Regions from separate parts of the Desulfovectis peckii genome, predicted to be linked through region 2. Evidence: riboswitches for the same ligand, from Rfam matches in the RefSeq annotation. Region 2 holds a riboswitch; the other holds the start of a gene.

The links. A riboswitch is a leader RNA that binds a small molecule or an ion and turns the genes downstream of it on or off. The one in region 2 is predicted to bind cyclic di-GMP.
Positions count from the first base shown of each region.
Region 1: another riboswitch for cyclic di-GMP. It lies ahead of ACZ5NG_RS01415 (hypothetical protein); the one in region 2 lies ahead of ACZ5NG_RS03035 (pectate lyase-like adhesive domain-containing protein).

Region 1 is NZ_AP042409.1:275,119-287,060, forward strand. It holds gene yqfD (sporulation protein YqfD) at 1-1,206, shown strand, start outside; gene ACZ5NG_RS01380 (PhoH family protein) at 1,247-2,224, shown strand; gene ACZ5NG_RS01385 (HD family phosphohydrolase) at 2,229-4,397, shown strand; gene ybeY (rRNA maturation RNase YbeY) at 4,363-4,821, shown strand; gene ACZ5NG_RS01395 (diacylglycerol kinase family protein) at 4,828-5,187, shown strand; gene cdd (cytidine deaminase) at 5,258-5,701, shown strand; gene era (GTPase Era) at 5,717-6,607, shown strand; gene mgtE (magnesium transporter) at 6,888-8,237, shown strand; cyclic di-GMP riboswitch class II at 8,451-8,534, shown strand; gene ACZ5NG_RS01415 (hypothetical protein) at 8,584-9,075, shown strand; cyclic di-GMP riboswitch class II at 9,344-9,427, shown strand; gene ACZ5NG_RS01420 (hypothetical protein) at 9,876-10,190, shown strand; gene ACZ5NG_RS01425 (DUF5305 domain-containing protein) at 10,204-11,043, shown strand; gene ACZ5NG_RS01430 (nitroreductase family protein) at 11,623-11,942, shown strand, end outside.
Region 2 is NZ_AP042409.1:608,074-620,015, reverse strand. It holds gene ACZ5NG_RS03040 (radical SAM/SPASM domain-containing protein) at 387-1,487, opposite strand; gene ACZ5NG_RS03035 (pectate lyase-like adhesive domain-containing protein) at 1,754-2,896, opposite strand; cyclic di-GMP riboswitch class I at 2,934-3,017, opposite strand; gene ACZ5NG_RS03030 (S-layer homology domain-containing protein) at 3,245-4,933, opposite strand; gene ACZ5NG_RS03025 (hypothetical protein) at 5,137-5,388, opposite strand; gene ACZ5NG_RS03020 (iron-containing alcohol dehydrogenase family protein) at 6,081-7,187, shown strand; gene ACZ5NG_RS03015 (IS1182 family transposase) at 7,329-8,771, opposite strand; gene ACZ5NG_RS03010 (DUF3243 family protein) at 8,868-9,119, opposite strand; gene trxA (thioredoxin) at 9,218-9,535, opposite strand; gene ACZ5NG_RS03000 (FmdB family zinc ribbon protein) at 9,623-9,802, opposite strand; gene ACZ5NG_RS02995 (helix-turn-helix domain-containing protein) at 9,819-10,586, opposite strand; gene ACZ5NG_RS02990 (peptidoglycan D,D-transpeptidase FtsI family protein) at 10,654-11,942, opposite strand, start outside.

The DNA of each region.
Region 1 (11,942 bases), 330 kb from region 2:
GTATCCCTGCTGGTACAGGGGGAAGCCTTGGAAAAATTTCTCAATATGGCCGCCGGCAGGGGAATTTACTTATGGGATATTACCAGAGTAGGTAAAGATAAGATGCTGGTTAAAGTCAGGCTTTCCGGGGTAAAACCCCTGCGGCATATTGCCCGCAGTACCAAAAGCAGGTTTAAAATCAAATCCCGGGAAGGAATGCCCTTTGTCGTTCAGCGGATGAAAAAGCGCAAAATGCTGGTCATTGGTGCCGTTTTGTTTCTGCTTGTGTTGTACATGCTTTCTTCTTTTATTTGGTTTATCGATATTGAAGGCAATAAAAATATCAGCGATGAAAAGATTTTATCTATTGCCCGCCAAGCAGGCCTGGCCCGGGGGGCGTTAATTTGGCAGGTAGATCCGCCGGCGGTAGAACAAGCCCTAAAGGACAAACTGCCGACGATTTCCTGGGTTTGTGTAACGATCGAGGGAACGCGGGCGAAAGTGGAAATAGTGGAGAAAAAAATGCCCGCCGGTACTGGTGAGCATGAAGCGGCCCATATTGTGGCCAAAAAAGCCGGGTTGGTTAAGGAAATATTAGTGCTGTCAGGGCAACCGGCAGTAAAAGAGGGGGATACCGTGGTACCGGGGCAAATTTTGATTTCCGGGGAAATAATTCCGGAAGTGACTGAGGAACCCCAAACAGATGACAGTTTAGGGGAGGGGCCCAAACCCATTGCCTTGCCGCGCTATGTGCATGCCAAAGGAATGGTGCGGGCAAGAGTGTGGTATGAAGGATACGGAGAATCCCAACTGGTTGAAAAAGGCAAAAGGCTTACCGGCAGAGAGCTTGAGCAGGTTCGTATGAAAATTGGCGGTAAGGAAATAATTTTAAAAGGACCGAAGGAAATAAAATTTGCCGACTACCAAGTGAAACAAGAGAGCAAAAGCCTGCCCACATGGAGGAATATTACCGTGCCTGTCGAATTGGTTAATGTGAAATACCTGGAATTAGCCAACTATACAGAAAAGCGCACCCGCGCGGAAGCCAGAGAGCTTGCTGAACAAAAGGCCTTGGCGGCGATTAAATCTCAAATGCCGGAAGATGCCAAAATAATGGAACAGCGGGTTGAACGCATTGAAACCGGACAGCAGGAAAATCTGGTAAGAGTGAAAGTATTTATAGAAACACTGGAAGAGATTGGAACAGTAAAACCGTTTCAACCATAATCATAATTAGCAGAACTGCAGTATAGGGGGATTACTTATTTTGGAACAACTTACGGAAGCCAGGATTACCCTTGACAACATCCGCTTTGCCGCTGAAATTTTCGGCCATCACGATCAAAATCTGGATCAAATTGAGAAAATGATGGATGTGAAAGTGGTTGTTCGAGGGGATGAACTGGTAATCTCCGGAGCGGAGGAATCAGTGCGGGAGGCCGAACAAGTAATTAAGCAATTAAAGGACTATTCCGCAGCGAATAATCACATAACGATGCTGGATATTAACTATGCTTTAAAGATGGTGCGCTCCGGCAGCGGGGAAACCCTTGCTGATTTGGCCCGGGATGTAGTGGTGGTGACAAATCGGGGCAAGCAAATCAAACCGAAAACCCATGGGCAAAAACAATATATAGATGCTATTAGAAAAAAAGATATTGTTTTTGGCATCGGCCCTGCCGGTACCGGTAAGACTTACCTGGCTGTGGCCCTTGCCATTGCTGCTTTAAGAAATAAAAAAGTATCAAGGCTGATATTAACTAGGCCGGCGGTGGAAGCAGGGGAGAAATTGGGCTTTTTGCCCGGGGATTTACAGGAAAAGGTTAATCCGTATTTAAGGCCGATCTATGACAGTCTATACGATATCTTAGGCGTAGATACCACGGAAAAATATTTGGAACGGCATATTATTGAAATTGCGCCCCTTGCCTATATGCGGGGCAGAACACTGGAAGATTCGTTTATTATTTTGGATGAAGCGCAAAATACCACACCGGAGCAAATGAAAATGTTTCTTACCCGGTTAGGATTTGGCTCAAAGGCAGTGGTAACCGGTGACATTACGCAAGTGGATCTGCCGCCCGGCCAAAAATCGGGATTAATTGATGCCATTAAAAAGTTAAGTGATATAGAAGGCTTGGTGTTTCACTACATGACCGGGGCGGATATTGTACGCCACCCGCTGGTAGCAGAAATCATTAAAGCTTATGACCTGGCCGAGCAGGCGAAGGCTGATAGGAAGTGAAGTGATGATTCCTTTAGGCAAAATCGGCCGTACTCTTTGGCAAGGTTTGTCTGTGCTAATTAAACATCACTGGGTACGCCGTGGAAGTGCAGCATTATTTTTTATCTTCATTTTTACTTTATTGCTTGCGATAGAATTTTTTCCCAGTAGGGTTGATTTAGAAGTTGGCGATGTTGCTCCGTATGATATTAAAGCGCCACGCACTGTTGAATATATCGATCCGATAAAAACAGCTGAACTGAGAAAACAGGCGGCAGAAGAGGTGGCTGAGGTTTATACTACCGACCCATCGGTAGCCCTGGCTGTAGAAAGGGAGATTGCTGATTTAACGGAAGAAATTAACGCCGTTCAGACTAATAATGGGCTCTCGGCGGAAGAAAAAATTCAGAAGTTAAAAGCCGTAATTCACTTTGAACTGCCGGAAAGGGTTTACGGTGACTTAGCGGTAAGTGCACCTAATGAGGTGCAGCAAGTAAGTGAAAGGGTTACTAAACTGATTGTTGACCGGCTCAATCAAGGTATTACCGAAGAACAGGTTAGTAGTGCCGTATCCCAAGTAGTAAGCGATATTACCAAACTGGGTTACAGTCAAAGTTATCAAATTTATGCCATTGGGTTGGCAGAGAACTTTACCCGGGCAAATAAGTTCTACAATCACAAGCAAACGGAAGCCAACCGCCAGGCAGCCATGGAAGCGGTAGAACCGGTAAAAGTAACAATCAAGGCCCAGCAAACGGTAGTTAAAGGCGGGGATATTGTCACCCAGCAGGACATCCAAGAACTGCAGGCTTTAGGGCTGCTGCATTCCGAAAGACAGTGGCTTAATCTGCTGGGCACGGCATTATTGGTGACCGCGCTAATGGGAGCGGTATTGTTTTATTTGCGCCAGCAAAATCCGGAAATTTACCATAACATTAAGCAGCTGTATCTGCTGGGCATCATTGCCGTCATTGTTTTAGTAGTATCTAAAACGCTGGTGGCCATTGAGGTTTCCCGCTGGCCGCAGTTTGGCGAGATGTTTGGTTATATGGCACCGGTAGCTGCTGCCGGCATGCTTACCGCGATTTTGTTGGAATCCCGTTTGGCGGTATTGGTAGTGGCAGTGGTAAGTTTGTTTGTCGGCATGTTAACGGGAAACCAGCTAAATTTCAGTGTTGTCGGCTTTTTGGGCGGCATTACCGGCGTTTTCAGTGTGTCCAAGCTTAGTCAGCGTGGCGATTTGGTGCGTACCGGCTTATATATCAGTGCGGCGGTCACCTTGTCCGTCATTGTTATCGGCATGATTGAAGATACACCGCTGCAGCTGCTGCTGCTTTCAGGATTGCTCTTAGGGTTAATTAACGGATTGCTGTCTTCAATCTTGACAAACGGGGCATTGCCGTACTTAGAATCTACTTTTGGTATTACATCATCGGTTAAACTGTTAGAGCTGTCTAACCCCAGCAACCCGCTGCTGCGCCAACTTTTAACCGATGCACCGGGCACTTATCATCACAGCATTATTACCGGTAACTTGGCGGAAGCGGCTGCTGAAGCGGTAGGGGGCAATCACCTGTTGGTACGTGTCGGTGCGCTGTATCATGATGTGGGTAAAATAAAAAGGCCCTATTTCTTTATCGAAAACCAGCTTTCTAATGAAAACCCCCATGACAAAATTGCTCCCACTCTTTCCACCTTGATTTTGACGTCGCATGTTAAAGACGGGGTTGATTTAGCAAGGGAACACAAACTGCCGCAGCAAATTATCGACATTATTGAGCAGCATCACGGAACCAGTTTGGTTAAGTTCTTTTATCACAAAGCAATGGAAGGGGAGCGGGCGGAAACCATTGATGAGGGGGAATTTCGCTACGAAGGACCTAAGCCGCAAACCAAAGAGGCGGCCATTGTCATGTTGGCTGATTCGGTAGAGGCTGCCGTGCGCTCAATGAACAACCCCACTCCCGGTCAAGTAGAAGGCTTGGTAAGAAAATTAATTAAAGAAAAATTGATGGAAGGCCAACTGGATGAGTGCGATTTAACCCTTAAAGATTTAGATGTGATTGGCAATGCTTTCTTAAGGGTGTTGTCGGGCGTGTACCACTCTCGCATTGAATACCCCGACATGGAGCAGGAGATGGAAAGGAGAAAAAAACGCCGTGCCGGTATACGTAACAAATCTCAAAAGCAATGATCCCCCTTCCCGGCAGTGGCAGGATACCATTGTTAAAGTAATTCAAAAAGCATTGGCAGTGCATGGGCGGGCAGGGGATGAAGTCAGCGTGATATTGGTGGATGATCAGTATATCCGCGAGTTAAATCGTGATTACCGCGGTGTTGACCGTCCCACCGACGTGCTTTCCTTTGCCTTGGATGAAGGGGAGGAAATGCCTGACGTGGCGGAAGAAAATCACCTGCTCGGCGATATTTATATTTCCCTTGATACCGCCAAACGGCAGGCTGAGGAATACGGTCATAGCTTGGAGCGGGAAATTGCTTTTTTGGCACTGCACGGGGTACTGCACCTTTTAGGCTACGATCACATGGAAGAAACGGAAACAAAAGCAATGCGCGAACAGGAAAAACGTATTCTGGAGGAACTAAATATAAGCAGGTAGGTTTTCATGAAATGGTTTAAAAAAAATTTTTACTGGGCGGTAAGCGGCATAATTTTCGCCTTAAAGACCCAAGCCAATATGCGCTTTCATTTAGCGGCCACAGTAGCGGTGATTGCGCTGGGCTTGTGGCTCAAGCTCACTGCCGGCCAATGGCTGGCAGTTTTATTTGCCATTTCCTTGGTTTGGCTGGCAGAACTTTTAAATACTGCCGTTGAAACGGTGGTAAACCTTGTGACCGAGGATTATCACCCCTTGGCCAAAGCGGCCAAAGATGTAGCTGCCGGGGCGGTGCTGATTGCCGCAGTTAATTCATTGCTTGTTGCCGCTATAGTTTTTCTACCCAAATTGCTGGCCCTAATACGGTGATTTTTTCGTTTAGTTAACCGATGAAGGGTTTTTCGTTACGTTTAGCGTTTATGCTGTGGGGGAATGATCAATGAATGGGAGCGGAGAAAAACTGATTGACCTGGGGGGCACGGCTATTCCCGTGCAAAAACTGATTAACGTCGCTAAGGCTGCCATGCAGCGAGCTTATGCACCTTATTCAAATTTTCCGGTGGGAGCGGCTTTAATTACCAAGGACGGCCGCATATACAGCGGTTGTAATGTAGAAAATGCTTCCTACGGTTTGACCTGCTGTGCTGAACGGGTAGCAATATTTAAAGCCGTTGCCGACGGTGTTACAGATTTTCAGGCGCTGGCCGTTATCGGTGATACCAAGACGCCCTGCAGTCCCTGTGGGGCATGCCGGCAGGTAATGGCGGAATTTGCTCCTGATATGGAAGTGTATATCGCCAATAATGCAGGTGATTATATAAAAACAAATGTGAGGGAACTTTTGCCCGCTCGCTTTGATCAGGAAATTTTGGGTGACGGGTAATCAAGGAGGGAGAACATGGCCTACAAATCAGGTTTTGTAACCGTTGTTGGCCGCACCAATGTAGGTAAATCTACGTTATTAAATAAACTGGTGGGTCAAAAAGTGGCAATTATGTCGGATAAGGCGCAGACCACCAGACACAAAATTCATTCCGTACTGACATTAAACGACGCACAAGTGGTGTTTTTGGACACACCGGGCATTCATAAACCTAAACATCGACTTGGTGAACACTTAGTTGAATTAGCCCTTGGCACATTAAAAGAAGTAGATATTGTAATTTTTCAAACGGAAGCAACCCACCCTCCGGGCCGCGGAGACCTTTACATATTGGAACAAATGCAGGGGTTAAAAACACCGGTAATTTTGGTGCTGAATAAAATTGACTTAATACCTAAAACAGAATTGCTGCCGCGGATTCAGCAGTACAGTGAAGTTTACGATTTTGCCGAAATTGTGCCCCTTTCGGCCTTAACCGGTGAAAACACCGAGCGGCTGGTAGAAGTACTGTTGAAATATCTGCCGGAAGGCCCGCAGTATTACCCGCCGGGAGTAGTTACCGACCGACCGGAAACTTTTATTATGGCGGAAATAATTCGCGAAAAGGTACTGCACCTTACCAGTGAAGAAATACCCCATTCCGTAACAGTTGTTATCGACGAACTGGAAAAAAGATCAGATAATTTGGTAGCCGTCTTTGCCAGCATTTATACTGAAAGGGAGTCACAAAAGGCGATTCTCATCGGCAAGGGCGGAGCAATGCTGAAGAAAATCGGTACACTGGCCAGAAAAGAAATTGAAAATTTACTGGGCAGTAAAGTTTACTTAGAGTTATGGGTAAAAGTAAAAAAAGACTGGCGCAACCGGCCGGATCAATTCCGCAGATTTGGCTACACTGAGGATTGATGTTTATCCAATCAGCAATTTTATATTGACATCTTTGGGTGAAGCTGTTAACCTACCCATGGAAGACTTTTTAAAAAAGCCTTTGCTTATAAAAGGCTTTTATTTTATTGCCAAAGGCGGTGTTGTGTTAATGGACGCGGACCCGTGCAGGTTCGAAAACAAATTATTACAACTAAATACGAGGCGTCTACACTTGCCGCTTAAACGCTACATAAATATGTAATTAAACTTGTTTGTCTGGCAGCAGTGTGGGCGTCTCATCAGAGAGGAGTGAGCCCACATGCGACCGGAATTTCGAGACACCAGAAAACAAGTTTTGGATTGTCTCTCTGAAAACTCTGCCGCCAAACTAAGCCGGTGCCTAGAGGGAATTCATGCGGCGGATATTGCAGAGTTTTTTCCTGAACTGCCGCTGCCCCAGCGCATAAAGGTGCTGCGGGTGCTTGAACACAGCAAGGCAGCAGAGATATTATTTAGCCTTGACCGGGAAGAATTACCCCAGTTATTAGCCGGCCTGGGCCCAAAGCGCACGGCGGAAATTTTAGGCAAAATGTTTACCGATGATGCTGCCGACCTGCTAGGCGATTTGCCGGAAGATCAAAAAAATAAGCTGTTGGGACTAATGAAAGCGGCAGAGGCGGAGGATATCCGCGATCTGTTGAGCTATGAAAAAGACACAGCCGGCGGTCTGATGGCTATCGAATATGTGGACGTGCGCAAAGACATGACCATCAATCAAGCCATTGAAAGGTTGCGCAAAATTGCTCCTGATGCGGAAACTGTCTACTATGTGTACGTGACTAATGATGACGAGCAGCTTGTTGGGGTAATTTCACTGCGGGAGTTAATTATTGCCCCACCCGATGAGCTGATTGAAAACATCATGCAAACCAACGTAACCAGTGTGAACGTCCGCACCGACCAGGAAGAGGTAGCCCGCTTGATGTCCAAATACGATTTTCTGGCCGTGCCGGTGGTAAATGACGACATGCTTTTATTGGGCATTATCACCTTTGACGACGTGATGGACGTCATTGAAGAAGAAGCAAATGAAGACGTTATGCGCTTGACGGCCAGCATGGAAGCAGAAGGCCAAGACATGGAAAGCAGCTTTTGGGTCAGGGCGGGCAGAAGGCTACCTTGGCTAATTGGCTTATTATTTGGCGAATTAATTGCCGGCAATGTGATCAACGGTTTTTCAGCGACTTTAGAACACATGACTGCGCTGGCCTTTTTTATTACTGCGATGGCCGGCGGGCCGGGCAACGCCGCTACCCAGTCATTGGCTGTGGTAGTAAGAGGTCTGGCCACCGGAGAAATTAATAAAAACAAGATTTTCAGCGTAGTGTGGAAAGAAACGCAAGTTGGCTTGCTGATTGGCTTTGTTTGCGGTTCGGTATTGTCGATGATGGCGTACTTATGGCAGTCATCACCTACCTTGGGCCTGGTTGTGGGATTGTCCATGACCCTTTCGATCATTGCTGCCACTGCTTTAGGCAGCTTGGTACCGGTGCTCATTAGCCGCATCGGGGTGGATCCGGCCCTGGCTTCCGGACCCTTTATCGCTACCCTGATGGACATTACCAGTATGGTGATTTACTTTGGCATGGCCACCTTGTTTTTGTTGTAAAAAATTGTAAAATTAACCCTGCCTTTTTGGCAGGGTTTTTTCATGGCTTTCGGGACTTAGCGGAGGATAAGTTGTTTTAACTTAAAGCAAAAGCCGGTATTTTGCTGTCAAAAAGAGGTAAATTAACAGGTAAAAACAGGATAAAAATTTTTACTTCTATTACAGGTTTTTACATAAATGTTAGCTTTTGTTTTATATAATGCTGGTAAAAAGTAAAATGTGGGAGGCAATGAAGTGCGCTTCTAATTTGGGCACCTGAAGCGCACGGAGTGAGTGGTGCAACCGACCCGTTCTGTAAAAAGAGCGGGTTTTTGTGTTTTATTGGCCATAGAAAGGGGGTGGATTATTGAGGGGTTATCGTTCTAAAGTGTTAATGACCGGGCTTGTGTTTATGGCGGTGCTTTTTTTCGGTATTTTATTGATATCTTCCAGTTTTGCCACTGACGAAAAGTTACCTACCGCAACGGCAACGATTGCCAGAGACGGTAATATTGTAGAGGGAAATATTTTTAACAGCGGCAGTTTATGGTATCCCGGATATCGGGAAGAAGGCATTTTACGGCTGATAAATAATCGTGGCGAAACAATAAAAATTGCCAAATTAGGTATGAATGCAGAACTGTCTAAAGGGGGCCAAAAACTTTCTGTCGTTGAAGGTGCCGGAAAACAATACCTAACAAGCATGGAACTGGTGATAAGCTATAACGATCCGCTAAAAGGTGTGGTAAACGGTGAACTTTTTAGCGGCACTTTTGACGACTTAATTAATGGGGCTGAACTGGCTTCACCGATTAAGCTGTCAAAAGACGGCTATGTGGACTTAAAGTATTTACCCTGATAAGATAAACCGAATAACATGCTCACTCGGGCAGAAACCTTTGCCATTATCTGCAGGTTGGCGGGCTATCATGACGAACATACCGGAGACGACGATTTAGGAGACCTAACCTATTGATAAAAATTCATACCGTAAAAAAATGTGAAAATTTGTAAACATAACAAAAAGTATTACTAATAATCTAACAAATAATTGCATTTTAACTTACAAATTTTTACACACGAAGACCCAGGTGTTGTTATATAATTAGGCAAAATACTAAACTCATATTGGTGAAGGAAACAATGAAGCGCGTTCTTTATTTGGGCACCTGGGACGTGCAGAGTTAGTGGTGCAACCGGCCTTTGTATTGAGGCCGGTTTTTTGTATTTATCAACGCTCTTAGGGCGAGGAAATAGAATTTTAATATTAATTTTTTATCGAGTAGGTTTATTGCCTGCTCTTTTTTGGTTTGCTGGGGCGTGATAGCTCAGGGGTTGAGTCCGCTTACCGACGGTACGAAAGTAGTATTTAAATAACGACTTAAAAGCACCGTGAATTACCCGGATAATTTACCGATAACTACACTTTGGCATGCTTACAGCATAAAAGGCGGCCATTAAAATTATAAACAGCAAAGATAAAATTGACTAAGCCGGCTGAAAGATAAGCTCATTTAAATTATTTAACCCTTTTAACAGCGGTTAAAGCCGGCTGTTTAAGGGGTTATTTTTATTTAAAGGTTATTATTGTCAACGGAGAAAATTATTTATAAATGTAGAATAGTAATACGCATAAAATCTTGAGGAGTGTTACTTACCATGCGTATTGCGCTAAATAAAAGTTTTAAAATACCGTTGATGTTTCTGGCGCTTGTTTTCACCGGACTAATGGCCTATTTAATATATATTCAGGTTGGGCAGCCGGTTTATCAAGAGGAGAAAGTTGCCCTCTACAATTACCAAAATGCCGGTACCGCTAACTACCAAGTGCTGCTAAAACCTAACATGCTTTACAGCCAACCAAGCATGGGGGAAGGAGAAACCTATATCACCGCCACCGTTGATCAAATCCGGGCTTCCTTTAATTATCAATTTACCGGTGAGCGGCCGGAAAACATTATAAGGAGACTATGAGATCGTGGCGGTAATGGAAGGATACACCGGCAGGCAGGAAAAGGAGCAAACAAAGACCATTTGGAAGAAGGAAACTGTTTATTTGCCGAAAACAAGCTTTAATATGCAGGGTCAAGAGTTTTCCGTCAGTAAAAATGTTTCCGTTAAACTGGAAGATTATAATAACTTTATCAGTGCATTGGCAGAAAGCACCAAGATCAATACTCAATCAAGATTGTCCGTGATCATGCGTGTGAACCTTAAGGCAGAAACCGAACACGGCGTGATTGAAGAAAAAGCGGCACCCGCAATAATCATTCCCCTGGGGACAAGCTATTTTGAAATAGCCAAAAATGAAATTAACCAGCCCGGTGCGTTGGAGAAAACGCAAAAAGTCCGGCAGCCGATAAATAAAAGCAAAGTGGCCGCTTATGGCGTTGGCTTGGCCGGAGGTATCATTGCTTTAATTTACTTAATTTTCTTTACCAATGCAACCCAAAAGGATCTCTATGCCAAGCAGCTGGATCAAATCTTTAAAAAGCACGGCAGCCGGCTGGTTGCTTTAGAAAGGGATGCCGGCATGGCACATGATGATTTCTATAAGGTTTACTCTTTTGAAGACTTAGTGAGAATTTCCGATGAGCTTGGCCAGCCGATTATGTACAAATTTAGTGAGGATTATAAAGACATCTCAAAGTTTTACGTTACCGTCGAGCAAAATACATATCTTTTTGACTTAAAAGAGTACGTTAACCGGCAGCTAAAAGAGCAAAAGCAGAAAAAAGTTAAGCCGAAGGCCAAAAACGAAGCGGTACAAGCAGCACAGCCAGCCACAACTTGGCAGTCAAATGAAGGGCAAACCAAAGATATTTAAAAGCAGGGTAACCCCCTGCTTTTATTCATGTGGTTTATGCGATTAGTTTTAATCTACTACTTTAGTACCGTTAATTATTATCCAATCGTACCGGCGGAAATGTTTCTATCGTAGCAAGTATAAAGCCCTAAAGAAGGTTAAAATTAGAATAACAAATTTACAATATATGTAAATTTAAAAGCGAGGGCTTTCCCTATGTATGTAAAAAAATGTATACAATGCGGCGGAAATTCATACAGCGCGGTAAAAGAGAACCGCTGGTTGTGTCCTTACTGCAATTCCGATCTTACCGCTGAGCCTGCACAAATTGCCGGTAAAAAACCTGAAAGCGCAAAATCACCCCCTTTCCGGCCGCCGCCAGATAACAAACATGCTAAATAAATATTACCCGTTGCTCGCCCAAGGCGGTGGGATAGGCGGGCGTATCTAACTTTGCCGTAAGCCGGGACGGAATATAACGCCACTTAAAGTGGCGTTTTGTCATGTGTGAGTACGTGCCGCGCTTTTTTTCGCGTATATCTAGCAGGATCCGGGAAGAAAATATTAAAATATGTAAATACAGAAGGGGGAATGAAATATATGGATATCATTCTTTCGCGGCGCAGTATTCGCCAATACACTTCTCAGCCGGTATCCGATGAGCTGATCAAAGAAATTTTAACAGCGGCCATGGCCGCCCCGTCTGCCGGCAATGAGCAGCCTTGGCATTTTATAGTAATTAAAGAGCGGGCAATTCTCGATGAAATACCCAAATTTCATCAATACGCTCAGATGGTAAAAAAAGCGTCAGTTGCCGTTTTGGTTTGCGGTGATCCGGGCTTGGAAAGATATAAAGGTTATTGGGTACAGGATTGTTCAGCTGCTACCGAAAATATGTTGCTGGCTGCCCATGCCAAAGG
Region 2 (11,942 bases):
TCTTAAAAATGATGCAATGACTTGTTTTTCCAATGTCAATATTATCTAAATTCTTCAACTATAAGGAAAACCCTTCTAATTATATGTATTTTTTGTAAGTTATTTATCAAGCCGCTATGGGCACTTGCCACGGGGTGTTTAGGGCTCGTTCCTTCATTTAGCGATCGCACAATGAGGGTTGGTTGTGGTTTAATACAGGTGGTAGGGCAAAAAATACACATCGTAATACATACCGTGCTGACTTTTATTTGTGAAGTCTGCAGATGAGGGATGTTAAACACCTTCAAAGACGTTGTTGTAAGCGTCAAACCGGCACCCATGGGCTCCATGGAGACGCTCCTTTTGGCAGAAAACCACCAGCCAAAAGGAACGTCCCCGTGGCCGGTCTAGGCACCATATAGTTTATAACAGGTGGCGCATTCCGGGGAAACCGGGTTATTCTTTAGGGCATCCCGGTATTTGCGCTCGGCAAATCTGGTTTTGGTGAAGTCGGAGATGTGATACAGCCAGTTAGAGAGCATGGCATCGTAGGCGGCCTTGCGGGCAGCAAAGGGTTCGCGGAAGCGAACATAGTCATCCCGCTTCCAGATCTCTTCAAAGGAAGCCTCCGCGAGATTGCCAAAAACCTTTTTAGGAACATCAGTGGCCTTTCCTTTAAAGTAGCGCGGGTTATTTGGCAGACCCAAGTAGGTACAGGGGGTCACATCGCCGTTGGCGGTGATATAAACAAATTCATTGGGGTTTAAATCGCAAACCGCAAGTTCAGTTTTTATATGCAACGGATAACTGCGAAAGGGGAACCCCCTATCCCGCGCCACTTTCTCCGCTTCAGATATATATTTCAAATGGGCTGGGTCCGGTTCTTCCTGGTAGGCAAACACTTTGCTCTGATCTGCCCGGGCGTCAAAAACATAATCCAGATTTGTGGTGTAAAGCTCATCTACACCCAAATTAGCCGCGGCAGCCACTGCGGCAGGCAGTTCGGCAATTGATTGCTTAGTCAGCATGTATGAAAACTTAACGATGGGTAACACACTTTTATGTTGCTTCTTAGCCTCAATGAGATCCCGCACGGCCGCAAATATGGCCTTTAAATCCGAGCCCACCCGTATCTTGTTGTGCGTTTCGGGTGTGGCACCGGCAATGGAAATGGAAACCAGATCCAGGCCAGAGGCGCCCCCTTCAAAAAGCCGGGCCAGATTTTGATCATCAAAATAGCTGCCGTTGGTGGTTAGCCCCACCTTGGCCCCGGTTTTTTTCGCCAAGGCAACCATAGTCCACAGGTCCGGGTGCAGAAAAGGCTCGCCCCAGCCCTGCAAATAAACCCAGTTGGTATTAGGGAAATATGGAATTAAATCTTTATAAAGTTCGAGCGGGAAAAACCGGGGTTCCCGAGCCGATTTTATGTAAGTGGTAGGGCAAAAAGTACACTTTAGATTGCACACTGCGCTGACTTCTATTTGCATTGCCTGCAGATGAGAAATCATGAAATTACCTCCAAAGTTGTTGTAGAGTTTGGCTTTATAAAAAGCTTCAAAACTAAAAACTCAATATGTTAACATTATAGCATGGAAGAAGATGGTATAAAAAAAGAGCCTCATGGGGCTTTCCTTATGGCAGTTCACCTGCCATAAGGAACGTCCCCGTGGCAGGTGTGCCATAAAGTGAAAGGTCACCTGCATTTAGGTGACCTTTCTTTCTTTCAGTTTCTTTCGTTGTTACGATTAATTAGGGATTTCCCTCGATGAAGATTTTATTTTTCTAGCTGTACAGCATAAATCTTAACATTGTATTTACCATTTTCTTCAGCAGTTACCTTGAAAGTTGTTGTTGCTTCTCTAAAATCAAAGGTAAATCCACCATTTAGATTGCCCCAATACCAGTAACCATCACCTTCGCCAAGCTTCTGTTTTTCCTCACCATTTACAAGCTCAACGGCTTCAAAGTTACCACCTTGTACATCTATAATATAGAGAACGTTTGGAATTGCTACACCAGCAACATTATTTTTTGCACTTACTGAAACCTCAAAAGTACTATCAGTAGTACTATCAGGTTTTTCTACCCATTTTAACTCAATAAATTGTGAATTTGCTTTGTCCTTGTAGTATTGTACTTGTGATTGTGTTGGATTTCCATCATTATCATATTTTAAAACTCTAATGGGGTGATACTCATCTATTCCTTTAACATGTCCACTTACTTTATCTTCCCAGATTGTTGGCTTGCCAGGAGCTTCTGAAGTGTTTTCTATAGTTGCATTATTTACATCCAATGATAAATTACCTATTCCTAATGTATCACCAGATACTTCAATACCACCAAATTCGTTGTCGCTTACATTGATAGTTCCGTTTAAGGTTACTGTTGAACCGTTAACCAGCAAAGCTGCGTCTCCGCCGCTACCTGTGTAACCATTAATAGTTACATTAGTTGCTCCATATACTTGGATGCCGTAAACACCTTGCCACCCTGTTTCTGCTGTCATTTTAATATTTAAGTTTTCAATTGTCACACCGTCTGCTGTAACAAGTAACCCGTTTCTTTTTCCGTTAGCTCCTTCATTTAAAGCATCCGTGAATGACAAAGTTTTGTTATTACCTTTAATTGTTACTGATCTGTCTACTAATATTGTTTCGGTAATACTTGAAATATCACCTGTAATATTGATTGTCTTTACATTATCATCTGTTAGCGCTGTCTTTAACTCGTCTATATTAGCTACTTCTTTTTCTTCACTTGGTTCTTCACCTACAGTAATTGAACCTTCTAGCACATTAGAAATTACCTTTCCATTAACTCCATCGGGGAGTCCGGTTTCTGCCATTGCCGCTGATGTCATTACCAGCAAAAATGCTAAAGTAAGTGCAAATACTATTGAAATTCTCTTCTTCACTTTATAACCTCCCTGTTCACTTTGATCTTCTCAATTAGTTGGCAACCAAGCTGCCATTAGTTTCCGAAAGGCTCTTTAGCTTTGCGTTCTCGCCTTTCGACAGGTTTTGCCTTTTTTAATTCTCAACAACTAACCAACATCTTTTACTTAAACACCTCTGTTTTTTCAACTTCACCCCTTTCCCAACATATATTTATTGCCTGTTGTAGTTAGTAACGCAAAAAGGGAATACCCGAATTACTCGGGCATCCCCTTCATTTGCCTCTGTGGACTTAAGTTGGGTGCATGTCCGCGCTTATTGCTCATTGTTATTTATGGCATTATATTGTCATAAATAGTTGGGCCAAATTACTTAGTTACTTCAAATTCGGCTTCCAAGATATTAGAGATTACGTTAAATTCTTTTACCGGCCCCACCGGCTTACTTTCTACCGTTCCTTTATAGTTGCCTGTTCCTGTTGCTTTTACTTTAATCCATTTACCTGCATCGGCCTCAGTAAGCGTATAAGTCTTATTTGTTGCTCCTTTAATGTTGGTGTATGTGCCATCTTTACTGCCGCTACTCATCCACTGATAATTAACCTTTGCTCCAGATGGCGTTACTTCAGCCGTCAATGTTTCTCCGACATTAGCAACACCTGTCACTTTAATAGCAGTTACCTCAACCTTACTATCACTATCACTGTCACCACCACCGCCACCACCGCCACCGCCGGTGGTTCTTCTTTCTTCACTAATTTCCTTGCCTTGTGTTTCTTTCGGCTCAATTTCTGATTTTACACCATCAGCATTTACATTGGCGGTGTCAATTTCACCTTTACCTTTGATGGTTATCTTGGCGTCTATGGTCATTTCTTCTACTTTGGTGTTTTTAGCCAGATTAATTTCTGCGTCTTCAGCGTCTTTGGTAACGGTTAGGTCTTTAATGCTGCCTTTTTCTAAGGAAACTTTTACCTCAGCAGCTGCTACTTCTATGTTTGTAAAGTCACCGGAGAGTGAGATTTTTGCATCTTTCGGTACCTCTTGGGTAACGGTTACATTTTCAAAGCCGGGGCCGCTAATGCTTAGTTCTACCAAGGTTGCCCCAGATTCCAGTTTAACTATTTTTACTGAGGTTTTGCCTTTGGCAACTATTCTTACCCCGTCTTTATCAACAGTGATACTCGGCAGATCACAGTCAACTAACTCGACACTGTTTTTGCCGCCGCCTTTAATAATGGTTTCACCTTTAACAGTAATGTTTTTCAGGGTTACGTCCCCATCGCCTATACTTTCAGCTAAGAGTAAGTCACCGGTAATAACTAGGTTTTGTAAGGTAACACCAGAAGCACTAATGGTAACGTCACCTTCGATAGTTTCAGTACCGCTTGCCGGTCCGTAGGTGCCGGCTTTATCGTAGTTAATTTCAGCCGGTTCTACAGGTTGAACTGCACTTGGCTGAACTGCCCGGTCTAAGGTAACAATTGCTTCCGCCCGGGTAATTGATCTGGTTGCTTTAAAGGTTTGGTCAGGGTAGCCGCCCATATAGCCTTTTTCAACTACCGCGGCAATTGAGCCTTTGCTCCACTGCGGTATGGCTTGCGCGTCTTTAAAGCTGTTTACTATATTCGGGTTATCTGCTTCCAGCTTTAAGATTCTGGCCAACATTGAGGCCACTTCTTGCCTGCTAATTTGGCTATTGGGTTTTATTGTACCGTCCTGGTAACCTGAGACATAGCCGGCGGCTTTAGCTTTGGCAATTTCACCGGCATACCAATCAGTTGGTGAAACATCACTAAAGTTAATTTCCGCCGTTTCGGTATAACCTAAAGCACGGTTTACTAAGGTAATAAACTCTGCTCTGGTTATACTGTTATTGGGTTTAAATGTTCCGTCAGTGTAGCCTTTAGCCAAGCCTTGGTTTACCCACTTGTTTATTTGGCTTTCTGCCCAGTGCCCTTGAATATCAGTTGGCTGGGCAAAGCTAGGCCCGGCAAAAGTTAAAAGCATACACACTGCAAGCATTAAGGCAATCGATACTTTAAGCTTTGCTTTCAACTTTCTCCCTCCCTCAGACTTTTTAAATAAAATGATTAAAACAATTGTAGATTGGGTTTAATAGGTTAATTTGTCACTTCTTTAAAGTCTTTTATTAAAAAAGGCAATACAAGTGCATTTGCAATTTTTCTTGCATTTGCACACACTTGTATTGCCTCTTTGGGCTTTACTTTTTGGTTATTAACTTGTTTTTTGTACCAGTCTTACTTTACTTCTACGCTTTCTATGCCTTTGGTTTTTATTTGCATTATCCGCTTACATTTATTGCACTTAATTTCGATGGTATCTTCTTTAATCACACACAACAGTTTGTTGCAAGAACATCTTTGTTGTTTTTCGGTTGCTTGATGCTTGTTACCGGACAGTAAATTGGGTTTAATAACTAACTTGCACCTCCTTAAATTTTCATTAAAAAAGGCAATACAAGTGCGTACGCATTTTTTGCATTTGCACACTCGTATTGCCTCTTTGGGCTTTACTTTTTGTTAATTTGTTCTTTTTTGTGCCGGTTTTATTTTACTTCTACACTTTCTATACCTTTAGTTTTTATTTGCATCATTCGTTTACATTTATTACACTTAATTTCGATAGTATCTTCTTTAATTACACACAGTAATTTGTTGCAAATACATCTTTGCTGTTTTTCGGTTGCTTGAAATGTATCTTGAATTGCCAAAAAATCACCCCGTTGCTGAAAAGAAAGTTGTTTACTTTTTCATTACCTTATAGTGGAAAAAAACCGTAATAATAAAAAATAAATTACGGGTTAGGTAAAAAAATATGCGGTTTTCTTGCTTTGGCCACTTAATAGTGCTACCTTTTGCTTTGTTTTTCCAGATATGCCTTAAATTCTACATCTATTAGGAAAATCCTCCTAATTGCTTGTAATTTTCTGAATATAATTATCGAAAAAATTTGATGGTATTTACCGTATAATCTAATATTATTTGATTTATCGACAATAAGCTTTTTGATTTAACATTGTTATTTAGGTAGAAACTATTGGGTTTATTCGCTGTGCTTTTTGTAAGCGGGGGTGTTGTCGTATATTTGCCCCTACAATTGCCCAATAAGAGCCGGTCGTTGCATTTGTGTTTTGTTGGTATAAAATAGTATCGGTGCTGTTTTTATATAAGGAGGGGTTTGATTGCAATTTAAATTTCGATGTCCAACCAAGATTTTTTTTGGCAGCGGCTGCATTAATGAACACAGTAATCAGTTGTCTTCTTTGGGTAAGAAGGCGTTAATTGTTACCGGCGGCAGTTCAGCCAAAAGAAATGGGTCTTTAAAGGATGTGCAAAATGCTTTAACAAAAGAAGGCATAAGTTACCGGCTGTTTGATCGGGTAGAGCAAAACCCAAGTTTAGCTACTGTTTATCAGGGAGCGCAGTTAGCTAAAGATTGGGGTGCGCAGTTTGTCATTGGTATCGGCGGCGGTTCACCGATGGATGCCGCTAAGGCCATTGCCATATTAGCGGTGAATGATCTCAGTGAAGAAGATTTAATGGCCCGCAAGTGGACAAACCGCCCGCTGCCGGTTGTGGCCGTGCCTACCACCGCAGGAACGGGCAGTGAAGTTACCCCTTATGCGGTGCTTACCGTACCTTGGGCAAAAACCAAAAGGTCTATTGGCGGCGATGATTTGTTCCCGGCACTGGCCTTGATGGATGCCCGCTATACGATAAACCTGCCGTGGGAAGTAACCGTTAACACGGCGATAGACGCCTTGGCTCACAGCATTGAGGGCTTTATTAATACCACGGCTTCAATATATTCTGATTTGCTGGCTTTAGAGAGTATTGCCATTATCGGTTCGGTGCTGCAAAATATTGATGCCGAAAATATTACCCTCAATGAGCGGGAAAAGTTGCTTTACGCTTCAATGCTGGCCGGAGTCGTTATTGCTCAAACCGGCACTAATTTTATTCACTCTTTGGGGTATCCGTTAACTTATTATAAAGGGTTGCCGCACGGTTTGGCTAACGGGGTGTTATTGCAGGCTTCTTTAGAGTTTATGGCTGAAGGCAGCCCGCAGCGGGTTGAGCAGATTGTAAAAGCATTTGGTTGTAATGATATTGCCGCATTGGGTTCGCTGTTAAACAAATTAATGCAGAAGGTGGATATTAAACTCTCTGACGAAGAACAAAAATTATATGCACAACAAACACTGCAGAGTAAAAACATCGTTAAATGCCCCCGTCGGCCAAATGAGGCAGATATTTTGCAGATTTTAAAAAGAAGCAATCTTGTATAGGCGAAATTTGAGAACAGCCCTCCGAAACAGGGGACGGCAGACTGTGTAAATAACGAGCATGTTTTTGCTTATAAATTCACACTGCCGTTCATTATTCCCGGATTTTGGTAATTAAAATGAAACCAAAGGAGGTAACCTCCTCTATGCTTCCTGTAACCTCCTTACAAATTCCTTAACACCCAGGATATTTATTGCTCTTTTCAAATTGTAGGCAAGAAAAGCTAGACCTGACTCTGTTTTTACAGATTCCAGGCCGCGCGTAATAAAGTGACCAAAACCCCAGATACCCTTGATAGTACCAAAGGGATGTTCAACTATCATTTGCCTTTTTAAATATAGTTCTTTGTTCTCACGTGTTCGTTGGTCTACTTTATCAAGAAGGTCTTGGTCAATATGTCGGGTTATCGTTCTTCCACGTACTGATTTAGTACAGCGGTCCTTAAGTTTGCAAGCTTGGCAAGCATTGTAGTTTCGATAATTTCGCCCGATTGTTTTCCCTTTAGATTTACGATAACCGGCAGGTAGCAAAGTTTGCCCGGCAGGGCATATGTAATAATCATGTTCCTTATCATAAGTAAATTTGTCTGCATAGAAATCTGTATCTTCCGTTGCATTGGAGAATTTTTGCTTAGCCACGTAGGTTTTTAATCCGGCTTTTTCACATTCCTTTAATTCTGCTGCAGAATAATATCCTTTATCGGCCAGAATATGTAGTTCCCTTTTATTTAGTATTTCTTGAGCCCGTTTAGCCATTTGGCTTAACTGTCCATGATCCGTGGGATTGTTTATGACATCGTAATCTACTATCATGGAGTGCTTTCCATCAACGGCAGTTTGGACATTGTAGCAGATGTTTGTACCGTTGTTATTGACTGACATTTGTCTGGCGTCTGGGTCAACTGTAGATATTTCTGTAACATCAGTTTGTTCAATAGTCTGCAGTTTCTTTTCATAATCTTCTTTGCGCTCTTTGAGTTCTCTTATACGCTGGGCAATTTCTTCAGCGGTAGGTTTGTGGGTATCTTCTTCACACCGGTCCCCTTTGTCCAGCTCATTTAGGTAGTCGTTTATCTTTTGATCTATGTGTTTGAGCAGTCTATTTAGTTTCTTTTTATTGTAATTATTTTTTTTGGAATTGCTTGCTCTGAATTTGGAACCATCGATAGCTACTACGTTTTGGCCGAATAATTCCCATTCTCTGCAGAGAAGGTTGAACTGCTTAAAGACTTTTTGAAGAGCTTTCTTGTTATCTTTTCTAAAGTCAGCTATGGTTTTAAAATCGGGCTTAAGATTGGAGAGCAGCCAGATTACTTCCAGATTTCTATGGGCTTCAGCTTCTAACTTGCGTGAAGAGCGAATACCATTTAGATAACCATAAAGGTAAAGTTTGAGCAGATCCCGCGGGTCATAAGGGGGTCTACCGATTGAATGGGTTTGGGCGTGTGTGAAGCCTAACTCTATCATATCAAGGCTTTCTACAAAAGCCTCTATTACTCGTACCGGATTATCGTCACTTATATATTCATCAATACTATTGGGAAACAATGTAAGTTGGTTGCGATCTTCTCCCTTTATATATGCCATAATGGCACCTCCCTTTATTTATCATTCTACCAGAAGGTGCCATGGTTTTGTGGATTTTATGAGGTTTTCACACAGTCTGACGGTTCTTTGTTTTGCTCAGCGGTCGCGCTGACTCATTTTAGTGATCATGGAAGCAAGCTCGTGTTTTTCTTTTTCTGTGGCGTTTTCCCACAGTTCTTTCAGCAGTCGCTGTTCGTCATTGGCCGGGTCAAATGTATTGGCTAAGAAATTGCCGATTTTAGTGGCAGTATCTTCAATGGTTTCATCCGATATGCCAATGCGCTCGGCAAGTTGGGTTGCTGCGCCCAATACGTTTTTCCAGCGGTGCCAATTTTGCCCGATTTCCAATTTCAATCACCTCCTGCTGATATTATTTCAATAAAAATAAATGTAATGCACAAAATAAAAAGGTCAAGCTTGAAATACCTTCAAGCTTGACCTAATTTTTAAAGCAAAGCATCAAGTCGTTTAGCGATTTCCGGTTTGGGAGTAAAGCCAACAATTTGTTCCACTTTTTTGCCGTCCTTAAAGAATACTAGGTTAGGAATACTCATTACTTGATACTGCTTAGCCAGTGCTTGGTTAAAGTCGACGTTAACTTTACAGATTTTTACTTTACCGGCGTATTCTTCGGCTAACTGTTCTAATATCGGAGCAATGCTACGGCATGGCCCGCACCAATTAGCCCAAAAGTCAACCAGCACCGGCACGTCAGATTTTAATACCTCTTCTTCAAAGTTAGTTTCATTTAATTCAATTGGCACTTTTATCACCCGCCTATTTTTATTCTGTATATAATAATAGCAGAATTTTTTCGCAAAGACTACCTGTCTTAGCAAAAATTAAATTTTTCAACCGCCGGCGGAGTGATTGTGCCCACAGGAAGATTTTTTAGTAAAAAAGCCGGTAAACAACTGCTGTACCTTTTCGCTCTCACATTTCGGACATTTAACTTGATCTTTTTCATTTATTGAAACCATCACGGTAAATTTATGATCGCACTGCTGACAGCGAAAATCGTATACAGGCATTTGTTTTCCCCCACCCCTAGGTTAACTCTGAACGTTTGAACAGTTGAATAAAATTAAGCACAAACTGCAGTTCTTTTTCATTTAAATTTGTGATGAGACTTAAAACGGACTGCACATTAGGATGCACCAACAGTTCGCGCAATTCGGGGTTCATCAAACTGACTACTTGGTCAACAGAACCGGATTCCATAATAAAATAGCAGGGTGATACGCCCATTACATCGGCAATTTTTTCTAAGGTCTTTAAGGAAGGCTGCACTTTTCCCTGTTCAATTTGTCCGATTAACCCGGCGGTAACGCCGGCTAAGTTAGCCAATTGCGCCTGGGTTAACCCGTACTCTTCACGCAGTGATCTTAATCTATGGCCAAGTGTACCTTCGTTGCCCATTATTGAACTGGTCGATACCCCTAAGGCTGCCGCCAATCTTTTTAATGTATTCAGTGCGGGATAAACCGTGCCGCGCTCGATTTCGCTTAAATAAGAAAGAGAAATGCCTGCTTTGTCCGCCAGTTCCTGTAAAGACAGGCCTTTTTCGTTGCGAATGATGCGAATTTTTTCTCCCAATTTTAGGCCGGTATCGCATACCTCTCCTTCAATCAGGTGGGTTTTGGGCACATTTAAGGCATTGGCCAGTTTTTCAATTGTTTTTAGCGAAGGCCGTTTAGAGGCCCGCTCTATTTCGCTTAAGTATGATAAAGATAAGTTAGCCCGTTTTGCTAAATCCTGTAAGGTATAACCACGCTCTTCTCGCAACGCCCGTATGCGTTCTCCCCGAACAATCATCATTTACACCCCATTTAGTGAATTATTTCTCTAAAATTATACTATTATTCTACTATATCACTACTATTTAGTCAACGGAGAGACTTAAGGATTGCTCAATAATTTCTTTAAATATCGGCGCAGCAGATTCGCCGCCGCTAACCCCCTGTTCGACCAATACCGTAACGGCATAGCGGGGACGGTCTAGCGGAGCGTAACCGCAAAACCAAGCATTTACTTCCGTTTTACCGGGCAGTTCGGCAGAGCCGGTTTTGCCCGCACTGCCAAAATGGGCCACCATGGCTTTGCTTGCTACCCCTTCTTGTACCGAAAAGGACAATAGCTCACGCAGCTGCTCGGCTGTAGCTGCAGAAATTGCTTTATTACTGTTGCCAACGGCAAAGCGTTTTACCACTTTGCCGTCGGCAGTGCGCAGTTCTCTCACCAACCGGGGCGGTAGATAGGTGCCGTCGTTAACTACCGCATTCAGCATGGCGGTTAATTGTACCGGTGAAGCTAAAACCGGGCCCTGCCCAATACTGCTGTTCACTAAATTGTAAGGCTCAGCGATTTTATTTAAATCCTGCCGGGTATCCTCCGGATAGGGGTAGCCGATAATTGTTTGGTTATCTAACCCCAGTTTTTGGGCATAGCTAATAATTTTTTCCGCCCCTAATTCTAATGCCAACTCGGCAAAAACCGGGTTGCATGATTGAGCAAAGGCCTCTTTAAAGGTAATCAGCCCGTGTCCGGTATGGTGCCAGCAGCTTACTAAATCAGCATTGTGGCCCAAACAGACGAAGGTGCTGTCAAGAGTAACCAGCCCTTCTTCTAAAGCGGCAGCGGCCACCACAATTTTAAAAATCGAGCCGGGCTGATACAATGCGGTACAGTGGTCAATAAAGGTATTTACAGAATCCTTCCCCATAAAGCGGGAAACTTCTGCCGGATGAAAGTTAGGACGGCTGGCCATGGCCACAATATCGCCGTTATGCACATCCATTACCACTACCGCGCCCTGCTTTATCTCGTTTTCATCCATTACTTTTTCCACAATTTGCTGTATCCGATAATCAATGGTGGTAACTACATCGCAGCGTTTGGGGTCGGGCCGCTCTACTTCCACTTTTAAGCCGATACCGGCCAGCAAGTTGCCGGCGGCATCAGCCACTGTGTACACCAGTCGCTCCGGTGCGGTTGCTTTTAAGTACGGTTCATAGTATTTTTCCAATCCCATTTGACCCACTAAGTCGCCTAAGGCATATGGTTTGTCAGCAGCAGCGGTAAGTTCAGTCAGCATTTCTTGAGAGCTAATGCTGCCTAAGTGGCCAACCACATGCACTGCCAGCGGCTGCCCATAATAGCGGTATTCAACCG